Linked DNA regions of Panacibacter ginsenosidivorans. The protein of the gene in region 1 interacts with the protein of each later gene in a pairwise test. Links are inferred from orthologs where the notes say so. Each region holds a gene or a part of one and is shown on either strand. Other genes may lie near its edges.

Region 1 (3,561 bases):
CTATGAATCTTGACGATCTTCTGTGTGTAGGTGTCTATGATAATTTATTATTTTCTTCCACCATTGATCGTAATAAAACCATCATACCTGGCGAAGTGCTTGAGCAAGTAATTAATGGCACACAGGAGTTTTTTAATGAACTAAAAAAATTCGGTGTAAACGTTCATTATCTCGGTGGTGAAACTGCAGATGTTGGCGATGTTGTACGTACCATTGCAGTTAATGGAACTATGACGGCACGCTGGCCAAAAAATAAACTTATCACAAACGATAATATTAAGCCAGGCAATGTAATTGTTGGTTTTGCAAGTTATGGCCAGTCGGCATATGAAACAGTATACAACAGCGGGCTTGGTAGCAATGGATTAACGAGTGCAAGACATGATGTGCTGCAGAAATACTATGCGACAAAATATCCTGAAACATTTGAACCAACGCTGAGTGATGAAGTAGTATATATTGGTAAAAATAAAATGAGCGACATTACTGAAACGGGAGTCAATATCGGTAAGCTTCTGCTTTCTCCTACCCGCACTTATGCTCCGCTCATGAAAGTACTGTTGGAAGAATATTTCGAAAACATTGATGGTGTGATACATTGCAGTGGCGGCGGCCAAACCAAGTGTATGAAATACCTGCCTCAGCCTTTACGTGTTGTAAAGAACTATCTTTTCGAAGCGCCATATATTTTTAAATTGATCCAGGAAAATTCCGGTGCAGACGAACGCGAAATGTACCAGGTATTTAACATGGGCCACCGCCTCGAAATTTTTACCAATGAAAATGCTGCCATAAAAATGATTGATGCAGCTAAACAATTAGGAATTGATGCAAAGATTGTTGGCCACACAGAAGCTGCTGAAAGAAAAGAATTAATACTTTCTGTTAATGGAAACCAGATTATTTATTAGTATTCATTTCTTTTTTATGTACTCAGCTGTAAAGCTTTGTGCATCTGCTGTTGCGTCGCACACTTGTACAATAGTTTCATTGTGCAACACTCATTATTGTTGAGCAGAAAACACGAAAATTTACTTGCATATATGATTTCCAAACTTCCTGATGTTGGCACTACTATTTTCACTGTTATGAGCCAGCTTGCCGTTGAACACAATGCTATCAACCTTGGTCAGGGCTTTCCTGATTTTCCAATGAGCAGTGAGTTGACCAATCTTGTAAACAAAGCCATGCAGGATGGACATAATCAATATGTGCACATGAATGGTTTGCCGCTGCTTACGCAACGTATTGCAGCAAAGATTGAAAAATTATATCAAACATCTATTGATGCCGCTGCGCAAATAACTGTTACACCCGGCGGCACATACGCCATTTACACTTCACTTACAACAATATTACATGCAGGCGATGAAGTGATCGTTTTTGAACCGGCATATGATAGCTATATTCCAAATATTGAGATCAATGGTGCAAAAGCGATCCGCATTTCACTACAATATCCAACTTACAATATTCCATGGCATGAAGTGAAACAAAAAGTGAATGCAAAAACTAAAGCCATCATTATTAATTCGCCACACAACCCAACCGGCGCAGTGCTGAGCAAAGATGATATGACGCAATTGCAATCAATTGTTGATGGCACTTCTATTTATATTGTCAGTGACGAAGTGTATGAACATTTGATCTTCGATGGCATTCGTCATGAAAGTATTTTGCTTTATCCTGAATTGTTGAAAAGAGCCTTCGTATGTTTTTCTTTTGGCAAAACATATCATTGCACAGGATGGAAGATTGGTTACTGTATAAGCGCCGCAGATATTATGAAAGAGTTTAGAAAAGTGCACCAGTTTAATTGCTTCTCGTGCAATTCACCCGTGCAGTTTGCGCTTGCAGAATATCTGTTGAATGAAGATGCATATTTATCGTTAGGTGATCAAATGCAGCAGAAGCGTGATTATTTAAGAACATTAATGCAAGCAACACCGTTCAAATTAATTCCATCGCATGGCAGTTATTTTGAGTGCTATAGTTATGCAGGATTCAGCAATGAAACAGATAAAGATTTTGTTATGCGATTAACAAAAGAGAAAGGTGTTGTTGCCATTCCGATAAGTGCGTTTTATAAAGAAGCAACAGACAATAAAGTAGTACGTTTTTGTTTTGCCAAGAGAGAAGAAACATTGAAGAAGGCTGTAGATAAAATTATGAGCTAAGCTTTCTGTTCTTTATTCTTCTTCGTTGTGTCACTCAATTGTACTTCCTGTTCAGTATTGAGCAAAGCGTACAAGAGTGCGACGCAAGTAAAAACTTAATAGTTATTCCGAAGCCCGGCTCAAAAAATTACTCCACGATTAAAGCACCATCTTTATACTGTGGCAAGACATTCGCAACATCTGGTGTTACACAATATTCAAGATCGCTTTCGAGACCATAGGAAGCAAGCCTGTGCCAGTGCGTGGTTTTACGAATGAAACTGTACATGTCTTGCTTATGCATGTTGTACATATCTTCAGCCATAAGACTGCTATCGCAATGCATAATAAAATTTTCTTTTATTCTATTAATAACTGCGCCTGCAAATAGTGTGTCTTCAAGATTGAAACGGTTCTTCCATGCAGAGCAACCAAGAATTACATTTTTATTCATCGCAAGCAAATGATCACACACCGCAGAAAGATTGGGAAATGATCCTGTAACAACTTCAGACGCGCCACTTTCTAACGCCATATGCAAAAGCTTCGTGCCATTGGTTGTCGTAAGCACCAATGTTTTTCCTTTTATAAAAGAAGCAGAATATTCTGCAGGCGAGTTGCCATGCTGTAATCCTTCAATTATTTTTCCATCTCTTTCGCCGGCAGTAATAGCATTCAATTTTTTGCCAATAGCAATGCAATCTTCAACTTGTGCTACGGGAATAATTTTAGTCGCACCATTATACAATGCAGTGGCAATAGTTGAAGTAGCACGAAAAACATCAATGATAACAACAATACTGTCTTTTACTTCGTAAAGATCTAAAAGACCTGGAGATAATATGGTATGAAGCGTAGATTTCCTGTTCATAATTCGGCTGCAAATATACACAGAGAGCAGAAGAGATAAATTTTGAATGTAAAATGAGAAAGATTGCGCCATAACCAACATAGTTTGTACTTACATTTGGTAACGATCATTACAAAAAATTCATCATGAACACACGTAGGGATTTTTTACAATCAGCAGGCATAGTTGGTGCAGGATTATTATTAAGCAATAATCTTTTTGCAAAGAATAAATTCGAGTTTACAAGTAACAGACCTCCGCTTGCGCAAAGAAAATTTACAAGCGAAGCAGTTGAAGCAGCTATTCAACGCATCAAGAAAGATATTCCCAATCAGGAACTAGGCTGGCTGTTTGAAAATTGTTTTCCAAATACACTTGATACAACTGTTGATTTTGAAATGATCGATGGCAAGCCTGATACGTATGTCATAACCGGTGACATAGATGCCATGTGGCTGCGCGACAGCAGTGCGCAAGTTTATCCATACCTGCCATTAATGAAAGAAGATGAAAAACTGCAACAGTTGATTGCGGGTGTGATTAACAGGCAAACAA
Region 2 (3,627 bases), 180 kb from region 1 along the record:
TTGTATTTGTAATTACTCAATGTATTTTATTTTGGTTTGCATACCGCTACCAGGAAAGTGAAAAGCGCAAGGCATTCTTTTTCCCGCATAACAATACAATGGAAATAGTGTGGACCGTGGTGCCCGCCATTGCTCTCACAGTTTTAGTAGTAATTGGTCTTCGCAACTGGTTTTCCTTTACCGGAGATGCGCCTAAGAATGCGATGCAAGTAGAAGTTACAGGGAAGCAATTTGGTTGGATATTTCGATACTCAGGAAATGATGGTGTGTTTGGAAAAAAGTACTTCAGAATGATTGATCCTGCGGATAATTCACTTGGTTTGAACTGGCGTGACAGTGCTGGAATTAATGTTAAAGATGATGTAGCCGCACATGATGATATTGTTACAGAGCAAACAATGTATGTAGTAAAAAATAAACCGGTAAAACTCATCATTGGTTCACGTGATGTAGTACATGATGTAGGTTTATCCTGGTTCCGATTAAAAATGGATGCCGTTCCTGGTACGCCTACAACTTTGTGGTTTACGCCGAAGTTTACTACTAAAGAAATGAAAGAAAGTACGGGCAACCCGAATTTTCAATACGAAATTAGTTGTGATCAAATGTGCGGAAACGGACATTATTCAATGAAAGGGGTTATTGAGGTGGTTACGCAAGCCGAGTATGATGAATGGATGGCTAAACAAAAGCCTGCTTATTACGCTGCTTTTCCTGATAAAGACCCCGCGAATATTAAACCTGCTACTCCGGCTTCTGATACCACAAAAGCAACTGCTGTTCGATTAAAGCCTGACTTAGAGGTAAAAAAAGAGAAAATTTAATATCCGCTCAGGCAAGAGGCCTGTTCGATCATAAGTTTTAATATAATTTTAAAGAACCTGAGATATGAGTAACGAAGCTGTTTTAGATCCTCACGTTGGTGGAATCATTCATCATGATACAGAGCATGGTGAACACCATGAGCATCATCACCATGAAACTTTTATTACGAAATATGTTTTTAGCCAGGATCATAAAATGATCGGTAAACAGTTTTTGATCACCGGTATGTTTTGGGCTGTAATGGGTGGTTTAATGTCAGTCCTTTTCCGCTTGCAACTGGGATATCCAGATTCAACATTTCCATGGCTTGAAGATATTTTAGGTAAATGGGCAAAAGGGGGGCATATAACAGCAGAAGCATATTATGCACTTGTTACTATGCATGGTACAGTGATGGTTTTCTTTGTATTGACAGCAGGGCTTAGTGGAACTTTTGCTAATCTTTTAATTCCCTTGCAGATTGGTGCAAGAGATATGGCATCGCCATTTATGAACATGCTTAGTTATTGGTTCTTTTTTATAGCAAGTGTAGTAATGCTGTCATCCATATTTGTAGAAACGGGTCCCTTTAGTGGTGGATGGACTGCTTACCCTCCACTTAGTGCATTAGGGGATGCATCGCCAGGTTCTAAAACAGGTATGGATCTTTGGATAATAGCGATGGCACTATTTGTTGTTTCTTCATTACTTGGGGGTCTTAACTATATTGCTACTATTTTGAATATGCGCACCAAAGGGATGAGTATGACCCGGTTACCACTCACTATTTGGGCATTATTTTTCACTGCCGTATTAGGCGTGTTGTCATTCCCTGTATTGCTTTCAGGGTTTATACTTTTGATATTTGATAGGAATTTTGGAACAAGTTTTTATCTCTCCGATATTTTTGTCAACGGCGTCGGTGCACTACCAAATGAAGGCGGAAATGCTATTTTATTCCAGCATCTATTTTGGTTTTTAGGGCACCCTGAAGTATATATTATTATTTTACCTGGTATGGGAATAGTATCTGAGGTAATGAGTGTTAATGCCCGGAAACCAATTTTTGGTTATATGGCTATGGTTGGGTCATTGTTTGCAATAGCAATTCTTTCATTCTTGGTTTGGGCGCATCACATGTTTGTAACAGGATTGAACCCATTTCTGGGATCAATATTCGTATTGTTAACATTATTGATAGCAGTACCATCGGCTATTAAAGTTTTTAACTGGCTAACCACATTATGGAGAGGAAACCTTCGTTTTACACCCGCAATGTTATTTGCAATTGGCTTTGTGAGTATGTTTATTTCTGGCGGGTTAACCGGTATATGGCTTGGGAACTCTGCATTGGATATTCATCTTCACGATACATATTTTGTGATTGCACACTTTCATATAGTAATGGGCGTTGCAGGAGTGTTTGGTATGTATTGTGGTATTTATCATTGGTTCCCTAAAATGTATGGACGTTACCTGAACAACAATCTTGGTTATATACACTTTTGGTTAACAATGATTGGTGCATACCTTATTTTCTGGCCAATGCACTATGAAGGTCTTGCGGGAATGCCGCGTCGTTATTACGATTACAGCGTTTGGGAAAGTTTTAAGCAATTTGCAGACCTCAACAGATTTATAAGTACAGTTGCGATGATAGTGTTTTGTGTCCAATTGTTATTCCTCTTTAATTTCTTCTTTTCAATATTTCGCGGAAGAAAGGTTACCAATCCTAATCCATGGGGTTCAAATACACTTGAGTGGACTACACCCATTAATCCTGGTCATGGGAACTGGGTTGGAGAAATACCTGAAGTTCATCGCTGGGCTTACGATTATGGAAGGGATGGTAAAGAGTTTGTTCCGCAAACTACGCCTATTGGGGCAGATGAAAGTACCAATCATTAGTCTTGAAGTATTACAAAATAAGATGTAAGTATTCTTAAATAGTTAATGCCCTGACTTATTCAGGGCATTTTCATAAAGCTTAATTTCTGGTTTGATGAAGAGTTTTCAATCTTCACATATAATGAGTAAATCACTTAATACTTCTACATCTTTTTCCCTTGCATCAAAGGTTAAAGATTATTTTTTGCTGATTAAATTCACGCTCAGTTTTACAGTGGTTTTTTCATGTGTGATCTGTTATCTGCTGGCTCCAAATATTGTAGCTTATGATCTTAAAATGATCATTATTTTATTTGTTGCTGGTATGCTCGTAACAGGAAGCGCAAATGCTATTAATCAGGCTTCTGAAAAAGATACCGATGCATTAATGAAAAGGACAATTAAACGCCCTGTAGCAAGTGGAAGGATGAATGTCACCGAAGCTTATGCGTTTGCTTTTATTGCCGGTATCGTAGGTGTGTGGCTGATGTATGAATTTTTCAATCTTTCATCTGCACTACTTTCTGCTTTCAGTCTTTTCTTATACGCATACATATACACGCCTTTAAAAAAAATCAGCTCAGTTTCCGTATTGGTAGGTGCTTTTCCCGGCGCTGTTCCGTGTTTGATAGGTTGGGTCGCGGCAACAAATGCATTCAGTCCTTTTGCAATTGTAGAGGGCACCTCAGTTTCAAATGCTGCAGGCTGGGCTTTATTTGGAATACAGTTTTTATGGCAGTTTCCGCATTTTTGGGCAATTGCCTGGGTTGCACATAATGACTATTCAAAGGCCGGGTTTAAATTATTACCTGGTGGAAATGAACCCACGAGAATGACTGCTTTGCAGGCAATAGCATATGCTGTAATGATGATACCTGTTGGCATACTGCCATTTTATTTTGGACTTACCGGTACCGTAAGCATGTGGATCGTAAT

What was found. The genes of interacting proteins can lie anywhere in the genome.
Region 2: the proteins of FRZ67_RS12570 (region 1) and FRZ67_RS11855 interact in binary tests that used the Escherichia coli proteins (3 or more experiments, as listed by UniProt). The link is inferred for Panacibacter ginsenosidivorans from one-to-one orthologs.

The regions. Positions count from the first base shown.
Region 1 is NZ_CP042435.1:2,976,911-2,980,471, reverse strand. The notes cover bases 245-3,110. They hold FRZ67_RS12570 (methionine aminotransferase), read left to right. Parts: upstream 245-1,043; coding sequence 1,044-2,177; downstream 2,178-3,110. Other genes in these bases: FRZ67_RS12565 (2-phosphosulfolactate phosphatase), read right to left, coding at 2,305-3,027; FRZ67_RS12575 (AIR synthase related protein), read left to right, coding at 245-911. Outside these bases: more of FRZ67_RS12575, read left to right, coding at 1-244; FRZ67_RS12560 (glycoside hydrolase family 125 protein), read left to right, coding at 3,153-3,561. UniProt on the Escherichia coli protein: Shows aminotransferase activity with methionine and histidine as substrates, and to a lesser extent also with phenylalanine.
Region 2 is NZ_CP042435.1:2,797,829-2,801,455, reverse strand. Bases 369-3,300 are described here. They hold FRZ67_RS11855 (cytochrome c oxidase subunit I), read left to right. Parts: upstream 369-888; coding sequence 889-2,712; downstream 2,713-3,300. Other genes in these bases: cyoE (heme o synthase), read left to right, coding at 2,834-3,300; FRZ67_RS11860 (cytochrome c oxidase subunit II), read left to right, coding at 369-824. Also shown: more of FRZ67_RS11860, read left to right, coding at 1-368; more of cyoE, read left to right, coding at 3,301-3,627. UniProt on the Escherichia coli protein: Cytochrome bo(3) ubiquinol oxidase is the terminal enzyme in the aerobic respiratory chain of E.coli that predominates when cells are grown at high aeration.